Regions from separate parts of the Cellulosimicrobium protaetiae genome, predicted to be linked through region 1. Evidence: riboswitches for the same ligand, from Rfam matches in the RefSeq annotation. Region 1 holds a riboswitch; the other holds the start of a gene.
The links. A riboswitch is a leader RNA that binds a small molecule or an ion and turns the genes downstream of it on or off. The one in region 1 is predicted to bind S-adenosylmethionine.
Positions count from the first base shown of each region.

Region 2: another riboswitch for S-adenosylmethionine. It lies ahead of FIC82_RS02830 (methylenetetrahydrofolate reductase); the one in region 1 lies ahead of FIC82_RS18745 (ABC transporter substrate-binding protein).

Region 1 is NZ_CP052757.1:4,350,357-4,355,433, reverse strand. It holds gene FIC82_RS18755 (LLM class flavin-dependent oxidoreductase) at 1-728, shown strand, start outside; gene FIC82_RS18750 (LLM class flavin-dependent oxidoreductase) at 879-1,976, shown strand; SAM riboswitch class IV at 2,135-2,248, shown strand; gene FIC82_RS18745 (ABC transporter substrate-binding protein) at 2,353-3,981, shown strand; gene FIC82_RS18740 (ABC transporter permease) at 4,054-5,007, shown strand; gene FIC82_RS18735 (ABC transporter permease) at 5,004-5,077, shown strand, end outside.
Region 2 is NZ_CP052757.1:647,614-652,690, reverse strand. It holds gene FIC82_RS20975 (LytR/AlgR family response regulator transcription factor) at 1-778, shown strand, start outside; gene FIC82_RS02840 (heavy metal transporter) at 940-1,314, shown strand; gene FIC82_RS02835 (sodium/solute symporter) at 1,311-2,834, shown strand; SAM riboswitch class I at 2,998-3,100, shown strand; gene FIC82_RS02830 (methylenetetrahydrofolate reductase) at 3,195-4,259, shown strand; gene metE (5-methyltetrahydropteroyltriglutamate--homocysteine S-methyltransferase) at 4,292-5,077, shown strand, end outside.

The DNA.
Region 1 (5,077 bases):
CCCACGAGTACATCCAGATCGTGAAGCAGGCCTGGGCGAGCGCCGAGCCGTTCGACCACCACGGCCCGTTCTACGACTTCGACGACTTCGTGCTCGACGCCAAGCCGTTCGAGGGACGCACCCCGACCATCTCGTTCGGCGGGTCGTCCGACGCCGCGTTCCGCGTCGGCGCGGCCGAGGCCGACATCTACGCCGTCTGGGGCGAGCCCCTCGACCGCACCGCCGAGCAGATCGCGCGCGTGCACGCCGAGGCCGCCGCCGCGGGCCGCGCGACGCCGCCCCGCATCCACGCCGCGTTCCGGCCGATCGTCGCCCCGACCGAGGAGCTCGCCTGGGAGAAGGCGCACCGCGTCCTCGACCGGATCGAGGCGCGCAAGGCGGCCGCGGGCGGGCAGCTCAGCCGTCGGCACCCGATCGACAAGCCCGAGAACGCCGGGTCTCAGCGACTCCTCGAGATCGCCGCCCAGGGCGAGCGCTTCGACACCGCCCTGTGGACCGCGACGGCCAAGGCCACCGGCGGCGCCGGCAACTCCAACGCGCTCGTCGGGACGCCCGAGCAGGTCGCCGAGGCCCTCCTCGCGTACTACGACCTCGGCGTCCGCGTCATCTCCGCCCGCGGCTACGACCTGCTCGACGACGCGATCGACTTCGGCCGCTACGTCATCCCGATCGTCCGCGAGGAGGTCGCGAAGCGCGACGCCGCCACCGCGGAGGCGGCCGCGGCCTGACGGTCCGGGACCGAGATCGGCAGAGAAGGACGAGGTCGGCGGCCCCGGCCGAGATCGGCACGTGCACGTGCCGACCTCGACTGGCACTGCCGATCTCGGTGGCGAGCCCGCTCGGCCCGACCACGAACGACGACAGCAAGGAGCAGGACCGTGCGGTTCCAGTTACTCGACATCGTGTTCAACCCGCCCCATCCGGTGACCGGGGAGGCGGTCGCGCCGTCCGACCGGTTGAACCGGGTCGTGGAGACGGCGGTGCTGGCGGAGGAGCTCGGGTTCGACTCGTTCGCGGTGGGGGAGCGGCACGCGGGGGAGGTGCTGTCGTCGGCACCGACGGTGATCCTCGGGGCGGTCGCGGCGCGGACGTCGCGGATCCTCCTGAGCACCGGCGTGACGGTGCTGTCGCTGCTCGACCCGATCCGCGTCGCCGAGGACCTCGCGACGGTGGACCAGCTGAGCCGCGGGCGGCTGGAGATCGTCATCGGCAAGGGCAACGAGGTGCTGCAGTACCCGCTGCTGGGGCTCGACATCGACAAGCAGTACGAGTACCTGCAGGAGAACTACGAGCTCCTGCGCCTGCTGCTGTCGGAGGAGGACGTGAGCTGGAGCGGGCGGCACCGGCACGCGCTGGAGCGCGCGACGACGCTGCCGCGTCCGTTCGCCGGGCCGTTCCGCATCTGGCACGGGTCGGCGACGTCGCAGTTCGCGGTGGAGCTCGCGGCGCGGTACGGGGACCCGATCGTCAGCGCCAACGCGCTGCAGCCGCGCGAGAACTACCAGGTGCTCATCGACCGCTACCGCGAGCGGTACGCGGCGCACGGGCACGACCCGGCGTACGGGTTCGTGGGGTCGGGCTCGGGCGGGCTGTTCCTCGCCGACACGACGGAGGAGGCGGTCGAGCAGTACCGCCCGATCTACGAGGGCCAGGTCGCGGCGGCGGCACGTCGCGGCTACGGGCCGGATGCCGTGGGGAAGGCGCCGAGCTTCCGGACGGTCGAGGACGCCGTCGAGCGCGGCCCGGCGCTGGTGGGCTCGCCGGAGCGCGTAGCGGAGAAGATCCTCGACTACCACGCCTCCTACGGGCACGACCTCCAGTCGGTGTCCGTCAACCACCTCATCCCCGCGACGCAGCAGGAGGACGTGCTGCGCCGGTTCGCGGAGGAGGTGGTCCCGGTCGTGAAGGCCGAGGTGAAGACCGACCTGTGGAGCCCGGCAGACGCCCGTCGCGCGGCGGGCTTCACCGCCACCTGACCCGCCCCACCGGTCGTGGGCATGAAAGGGGCCCGGTTCGCGCGGCGAGACCGGGCCCTTCTCATGCCCACGGCGGGGAGACGAAACATCCGTCCGCCTGGCGGGACGGCCGTCTCGAAACTTGACTCAACCCGTCGGGATTGTCTTTCCTGCCCCCAGGTGACGAGCGTCAGCACCCAGGCCCGGCTCGCTGACCAGCAACCCTTCGACGTGACGGGGTGCTCCGGGAACGACCTGACCGCGTGGCTCCCGCCGCGCGGTAAGCACGGCACCCCGGTGGGATCCCCCGCCGCGTCGGCCCTCGGCCCGGCGCGGACGACCACCGGCGCCGGACGATCGCCGGTCCTCAGCCGGCACACGAGGAGAGCAGCACGACATGATCCCCACACCTCACCGACGCCGGTCCCTGACCGTCGCCGCGGCGGCCGCCGCGACGGGCCTCCTGCTCAGCGCGTGCGCGGGCGGAGGCTCCGGCGCGTCCGACGGCGGCGGGTCGCCGAGCCCGACGGGCGAGCCCGTGGCGGGCGGCGACCTGACCTTCGCGATCACGGTCGACTCGCACTGCATCGACCCGCAGCAGGTCGGCAACAACGACGCCATCGCCGCGGCCCGCCAGACCGTCGCGTCGCTCACGGCGCAGGACCCGGAGTCGGGCGAGATCCTGCCGTGGCTCGCGGAGAGCTGGGAGGTGAACGACGACGCGTCGAGCTACACGTTCCACCTGCGAGACGACGCGACGTACGCCGACGGCACGCCGATCGACGCCGAGTCGGTCAAGACCAACTTCGACGCGATCGTCGCCCTCGGCGCGACGGCGTCGCTCGGGTCGCAGTACCTCGTCGGCTACGAGGGCACCACGGTCACCGACCCGCAGACCCTCACGGTCGACTTCGCGGCGCCGAGTGCCCAGTTCCTCCAGGCGACGTCGACGTTTTCGCTCGGCCTGCTCGCGCCGTCGTCGGCCGACCTGAGCGTCGAGGACCGGTGCGCCGGGAAGTTCGTCGGCTCCGGCCCGTTCTCGGTGAAGTCCTACACGCAGGACCAGGAGATCGTGCTCGAGAAGGTCGCGGGCTACGCGTGGGGCTCGGAGGCGAACGACCACCAGGGCGAGGCCTACCTCGACACCGTGACGTTCAAGGTCATCCCCGAGGCGAGCGTGCGCAGCGGCAGCCTGCAGTCCGGGCAGATCGACGCGACCGCCGCGATCTCGACCGTCGACCTCCCGCAGTTCGACGGCAACGGGTTCTGGCTCGAGTACCGGGCCAACCCGGGCGTCGTGTTCAACCTGTTCCCCAACGAGTCGAGCCCGCTCGCGGGCGACGAGGCCGTGCGGACGGCGATCCTCAAGGGGATCGACCGCGAGCAGATCGCGGACACGGTGCTGAGCGAGCAGGACGAGCCGGCCACCGGCGTCCTGTCCCACTCGACGCCGCTCTACGAGAGCGTCGCGGACGAGCTCGCCTACGACCCCGAGGGCGCCAAGAAGATCCTCGATGACGCGGGCTGGGTCGAGGGCGCCGACGGCGTCCGTGAGAAGGACGGCCAGAAGCTCTCGACGACGGTGACCTTCTGGCAGGTGCCCGAGCCGCTCGAGCTGGTCCAGCAGCAGCTCGCGCAGATCGGCGTCGACCTCCAGCTCCAGCACGTGACCGTCGCGGAGTCGCAGGCCATCACGGAGAGCGGCGACTTCGACTTCGACTACTACAACCTCACGCGCTCCGACCCGGACGTGCTGCGGACGATCTTCTCGGCGAACGCGCGCAACATCAACCAGCGCGACGCGGAGGAGGTCGACGACCTGCTCGACGCGTCGGCCGCGGCGACCGACCCGGCCGAGCGGCAGGAGCTCGTCACGGAGGCGTCGCGCCTCCTGGTCCAGAAGGGCCACGCGATCCCGGTCTACGAGCTGTCGACGATCATCGCGGCCGCCGACACGGTCCACGGCCTGACGTTCGAGGCGTCCTCACGCCTCGACTTCTACGACGCCTGGGTCACCCAGGGCTGACCCGCCGGGTCCGCCTGCCCGACGCCGCGGCGTCGGGCAGGCGGACCGTCCCCCCACGGAAGGAGGCCGACCATGGGCCGATACGTCCTGCGTCGCGCCGGGCAGGGGCTGTTCGTGCTCTGGGCGGCGTTCACGATCTCGTTCTTCGTCCTCTACCTGCTGCCCAGCGACCCGGCCGCGCTCATGGCGAGCGGCGGCGGCGAGGCGGACCAGGTGGACCCCGCGCTGCTCGACGCGCTGCGCGCGCAGTACGGCCTCGACCGGCCCGTGCTCGTGCAGTACGGCGACGCGCTGTGGCACGCGCTGCGCCTCGACTTCGGCACGTCGTACTCGTCGGGCGCGCCCGCGACCCAGCTCGTGCTCCAAGCGCTGCCCGAGACGCTCAAGCTCACGGCTGCGGCGCTCGTCCTCGCGGTCGTGGCGGGTGCCGGCATCGCGATCGCGAGCACGTTCCCGCGCGCGACCTGGCTGCGCCACGCGCTCGCCTCGCTCCCGCCGCTCGGCGTCGCCCTGCCGCCGTTCTGGCTGGGCCTGCTGCTCCTGCAGTGGCTCTCCTTCCAGCTCCCGGTGTTCCCGGCGATCGGCAACGAGGGTGCGATCAGCCTCGTGCTGCCGGCGATCACGCTCGCCGTGCCGGCGAGCGCCGCGCTCGCCCAGGTGCTCGCCCGGAGCCTGCGCGGGACGCTCGACGAGCCGTACGTCGAGACCGCGCGCGCCAAGGGCGCGAGCCGGGCGCGCGTGCACTTCGGTCACGCGCTCCGCAACGCCGCGATCCCCGCGCTGACCGTGCTCGGGGTCCTCGTCGGCGGACTGCTCGGCGGCACGGTCGTCACGGAGACGGTGTTCTCGCGCGCGGGCCTCGGGCGGCTCACGGTCACGTCCGTGGACGCGCAGGACATCCCCGTGGTGCAGGCGGTCGTCGTCCTCTCGGCCCTCGTGTTCGTGGTCGTCACGCTCGTGGTCGACCTGCTCTACCCCCTGCTCGACCCCCGGATCGACGCACGACAGAAGGCGGTGGCCGCATGAGCACCAGGCCGGGAGTGCGCATCGTGCTCCGCGACGCGGTCGAGGTCCCGACGATCGCGAGCGATCGCGC
Region 2 (5,077 bases), 930 kb from region 1:
GGCGCTGGTCGAGCTCTCCTCCCGCCGGGTCGACGCCGCGTTCCTCGACATCCACATGCCCGGGCTCACGGGGCTCGACCTCGCGCGCGCCCTCTCACGCTTCGCCGACCGGCCCGCGGTCGTGTTCGTCACCGCCGACGAGGCGCGTGCCCTCGAGGCGTTCGACGTCGAGGCCGTCGACTACGTGCTCAAGCCCGTGCGCCGCGAGCGTCTGACGCGCGCCGTGGACCGGGTCGTGGAACGCGTCACGGACCGTGCCGGGCGCGCCGCCGGACCGGGCGGAGGACCGGGCGGAGGACCGGGCGGAGGACCGGGCGGAGGACCCAGCGGCGGGCCGGGCGCCGGGCCGGGCGGCGGACACGACGGCACGGGCACGCCTGCCGCGAGCGCCGCGTCCCCCGGGTCGTCGCGCGGGACGGGCCGCGCTCGCGTGCCCGAGGACGAGACGCTCGTCGTGACGGTCGGGACGACGACGCGCCTCGTGCGGCGCAGCGCGGTGCGCTGGGTCCAGGCGCAGGGCGACTACTCGCGGCTCGTGACGGACTCCGAGCAGTTCCTCGTGCGCGAGCCGCTCTCCGACCTGGAGGAGCGCTGGGCGTCCGCCGGGTTCCTGCGCGTGCACCGGTCGTACCTCGTGGACCGGGCCGCCGTGACCGCGGCACGGTTCGGCGGCACGCAACCCGCGCTCGTCGTCGCGGGGCACGAGGTCCCGGTGAGCCGCCGCATGGTCCCGGCGGTGCGCGAGGCGCTGCTCGGCCCGCACCGGGGTCCGTCGTGAGTGCTCCTGACGCCGCGTCGGACCCGCCCGGCGACGAAGGTGCCCTCGCGCGAGGGCCGCACCCCGAGGCGCCTCCCTCGGACCGGGGGGCGGCACCCGGCCCGCGCCGACCCGGACGGGTGCGCGTCCGGTCGACCGATCCCCTGCCCGCCGCCGGTCCCGTGCCCGACGTCCCGGCGGGCGCACCGTCGTCGGGCACGTCCACGGCCACCGCGGGGCGTCCCGAGGAGCCGGACGACGCCGCGGCTCCCTACACGCGCGGCCTCGTGCGGGCCCAGCTCCGGCTCGGGCTCGCGTGCGTGGTCTCGTTCCTCGCGGTCGTCGCGCTGCTCACCGTGACGATGAGCGCCGTGCCCGCGCTGGACGCGGTCGTGGTCCTCGGCGTCCCCCTGCCGTGGCTCGTGCACGCCTACGGCTTCTACCCGGTGATCCTCGCGTTCGCGGTCGTGTTCGCGGTCACGGCCGCCCGCAACGAGCGCCGGTACCGCGCGCTCGCCGAAGGGTCCGGCGGCCCGGACGAGGGCGGTGGCTCGTGAGCGCGCTGCCCCTCGTCGCGATCGGGCTGCTCCTGCTCGCGACCGGCCTCATCGGGTTCTACGGCCTGCGCATCTCGCGCACCACGAGCGACTTCTTCGTCGCGTCGCGCACCGTCCGTCCGGTGTGGAACGCGTCCGCGATCAGCGGCGAGTACCTGTCCGCCGGCACGTTCCTCGGCCTCTCGGGCCTCGTGCTGCTCTCGGGTGCCGAGGCGTTCTGGTTCCCCGTCGGGTACGCGGCCGGGTACCTGCTCGTCCTGCTGTTCGTCGCCGGCCCGCTGCGCCGCAGCGGCGCGTACACGATCCCCGACTTCGTCCACGCCCGGCTCGACTCCGTCGTCGCGCGCCGCGTGACGAGCGTGCTCGTGCTCGTCATCGGGTGGCTCTACGTCGTGCCGCAGCTCCACGGCGCGGCGCTCGTCATCACGAGCGTCGCGCCCGTCCCGCCGTGGGTCGGGTCGGTCGGGATCGCGGTCGTCGTGAGCGCGGTCGTCGCGGCCGGCGGCATGCGCTCCATCACGTTCGTCCAGGCGTTCCAGTTCTGGGTCAAGCTCACCGCGCTCGCGCTGCCCCTCGTGTTCGTGCTCATGGCGCTGGGCGGCGCGTTCGAGCCGGGTGGCGCCACCGTGACCTTCGACCCCGCGGCGGTCTTCCCGCACGACGCCGGTCCCGGCGGCCTCGACGCGTACGCGACCGTGTCGCTCCTGCTCGCGCTGCTGCTCGGGACCACCGGCCTGCCGCACGTCCTCGTGCGCTTCTACACCTCGCCCGACGGCGGCTCCGCCCGCCGCACGACCGTCGTCGTGCTCGTGATGATCAGCGTGTTCTACATGGTGTCCAGCACGCTCGGGCTCGTCGCCCGGGTCGTCGCACCCGACCTCGCGGAGCCCGGCGTCGCCGACACCGTCGTCCTCACGCTGCCGACCCGCCTCGTGCCCGGGATCGGTGGCGAGCTCCTCGCCGCGCTCGTCGTGGCGGGTGCTTTCGCCGCGTTCCTCGGCACGTCGTCGGGGCTCGTCGTGGCGCTCGCGGGCGTCGTGAGCCAGGACCTGTTCGGCGGGACCGTGCGGTCCTTCCGCTGGTCGGCGGTCGCGTGCACGCTCATCCCGCTGGCGTTCGCGCTCGTCACCATCCCGCAGGGCCTCGTGACGAGCGTCGGGACGGTGTTCGTCTTCGCCGCGTCCGCCCTCTCGCCGGTGATCCTGCTCGGCGTGTGGTGGCGCCGCCTCACCGCGCGCGGCGCGGTCGCGGGGATGGTCGTCGGGTCCGTCCTGTGCGCGACGGCGCTGCTCGCCTCGTCCGCGCTCGTCGCCGCGGGCTACGGGACCGGCCCGGCCGGGGAGGCGGTCGACGGCGTCCCCGGCGTCGTGCGCGCCCTGCTCGCCCAGCCCGCCGCCTGGACCATCCCGCTCGCGACGGCGACCGTCGTCGTCGTGTCCCTGCGCGACCGCCACGGACCACCGCTGCGCACCGACCGGTTCCTGCGGCGCCTGCACGTGCCGGAGCTCCGGCGCCGTTGACGACGGTGTGGGACCTGAAATCTGTAGCGTAGAAGGCCTGAAATCTGTAGCGCAGGAGCCCTGAACTGGTCAGATCCAGCGCGCGCCGATCTCGTCGTGGAGCCGGGACATCTCACCTGGCGGTCACCCTCGACCGCATGCCGGATGGGTCGTAGGATCGGGTCAACCATCCAGAGCGGTCGAGAGTCCTGGCTCGACGACACCGCAGCAACCCGCCGACGGAAGCCTCCCGAGGACAAAGGTGCTAACGCCAGGGTCGATGGAGCGACTAATGGTCTCAGAGGCATCCTTCGCGCACCGTCCGGGCAGCCCGTGCCCGACGGCGGTCGCGCACGCACCCACCCCGGTCGGAGCGACGTCGTGAGCGTCGCGGACGCCGTCGGGCAGGCCCACGGCGGGGCGGCACGGCCGACGGTCTCGTTCGAGCTCATGCCCCCGCGCCGCCCGGACGCGGCGCCCAAGTTCTGGGAGACGGCACGCCGGCTCGTCGCGACGCACCCCGACTTCGTGTCCGTGACGTACGGCGCCGCGGGCACCGACCGCGCGACCGCGCGCCAGGTCGTCGGCCGCCTGCTCCAGGGCACGCCTGTGCTGCCGATCGCGCACCTCACGTGCGTCGGGGCGTCGCGCGAGGACGTCGAGGAGGTCATCAACGACTTCCTCGACGAGGGCGTGCGGAGCTTCCTCGCGCTGCGGGGCGACCCGCCGCGCGACCAGCCGGACTGGCAGCCCGCGCCCGACGGCGTGCGGTCGTCGACCGAGCTCGTCGCGCTGCTGCGCGAGGTCGAGGCGTCGCGCTGCGCGGCCGACCCTGCCGCCGCCCTGCGGGGCGCCGCCCGCCCGCTGACGATCGCCGTCGCGACGTTCTGCGACGGCAACCCCGCCGCCGGCACCACGCGGAGCCAGGAGGTGCGCCGCCTGTGGCAGAAGCAGCAGGCCGGCGCGAGCTTCGCGATCACGCAGCTCTTCTACGACGCGTCGTCGTACACCGACTTCGTCGCCGAGGCCCGTGCGGCCGGCGTGACGATCCCCATCCTCGCCGGGCTGCTGCCCACGACGGAGCCCGCGCGGCTCCGTCGCGTCGAGGAGCTCACGGGCGTGCGCGCGCCCCAGCACCTGCTGGACGCGCTCGACGCCCTGCCCGACCCGGAGGCGCAGCACGCCTACGGGATCGCGTACACCGTGGACCTCGCGCAGCGCGTCCTCGACGCGGGCACGCCCGGTCTGCACGTGTACACGTTCAACAAGCACCGCGCCGCTCTTGACCTGCTCGAGGGTGTCCACCTCGGCGGCGGGTCGGGCGGGACCGGGGGCAGCGCCAGCGCTGCCGCCGCCCCGCTCGTCCCGGACCTGGCCAGCGGGCCGTGGGTCACCGGCACCTCCCTGCCCACGACGAGCGCCGCCACGCACGGCACGCCCGTCTGACCGGTCCTCCGGACCAGCAAGAGGTTTCGATCATGGCCACTTCCGTACCCTCCCCTACCCAGAATCCGGTCGGTTTCCCCGCCGGCACCGTGCTCGGCTACCCGCGCATCGGGCGCCGCCGCGAGCTCAAGAAGGCCGTCGAGGCGTTCTGGGCCGGGCGCACGAGCGTCGACGAGCTCGAGGCGACGGCCCGCGAGCTGCGCCTCGCGACCGTCCGCCGGCTCGTCGACCTCGGTCTCGGCGCCGACGACGCCTCGGTCCCCGGCTCGTTCTCCTTCTACGACCAGGTGCTCGACGTCGCCGCCTCCCTCGGGGCGGTCCCGTCGCGGTTCGCGTCGCTCCTCGGCACCGGGCCGGACGAGGCGGGACGCCTCGACCTCGCCGGCTACTTCACCGTGGCACGGGGTCAGGGTGACGACGCCCCGCTCGAGATGACCAAGTGGTTCGACACGAACTACCACTACCTGGTCCCCGAGATCGGCCCGGACACCCCGATCCGGTTCGTCGACGACCGCGTCGTGCGCGAGTTCGTCGAGGCGAAGGAGGCCGGCGTCGTGACGCGGCCCGTCGTCGTCGGGCCGGTGACGTTCCTCGCGCTCTCCAAGGCGGCTGACGACGCCCCCGCGGGCTACTCGCCGCTCGACCGGCTCGACGACGTCGTCGCCGCCTACGCCGACCTGCTGCGCGCGCTCGCCGCCGCCGGCGCCCCGTGGGTGCAGCTCGACGAGCCGATCCTCGTCACCGACTCGGTCGACGTGCCGTTCGCCGACCTCGCCGCCGCGGTGGAGTCGGCGTACCGCGCCCTCGCGACCGACCTC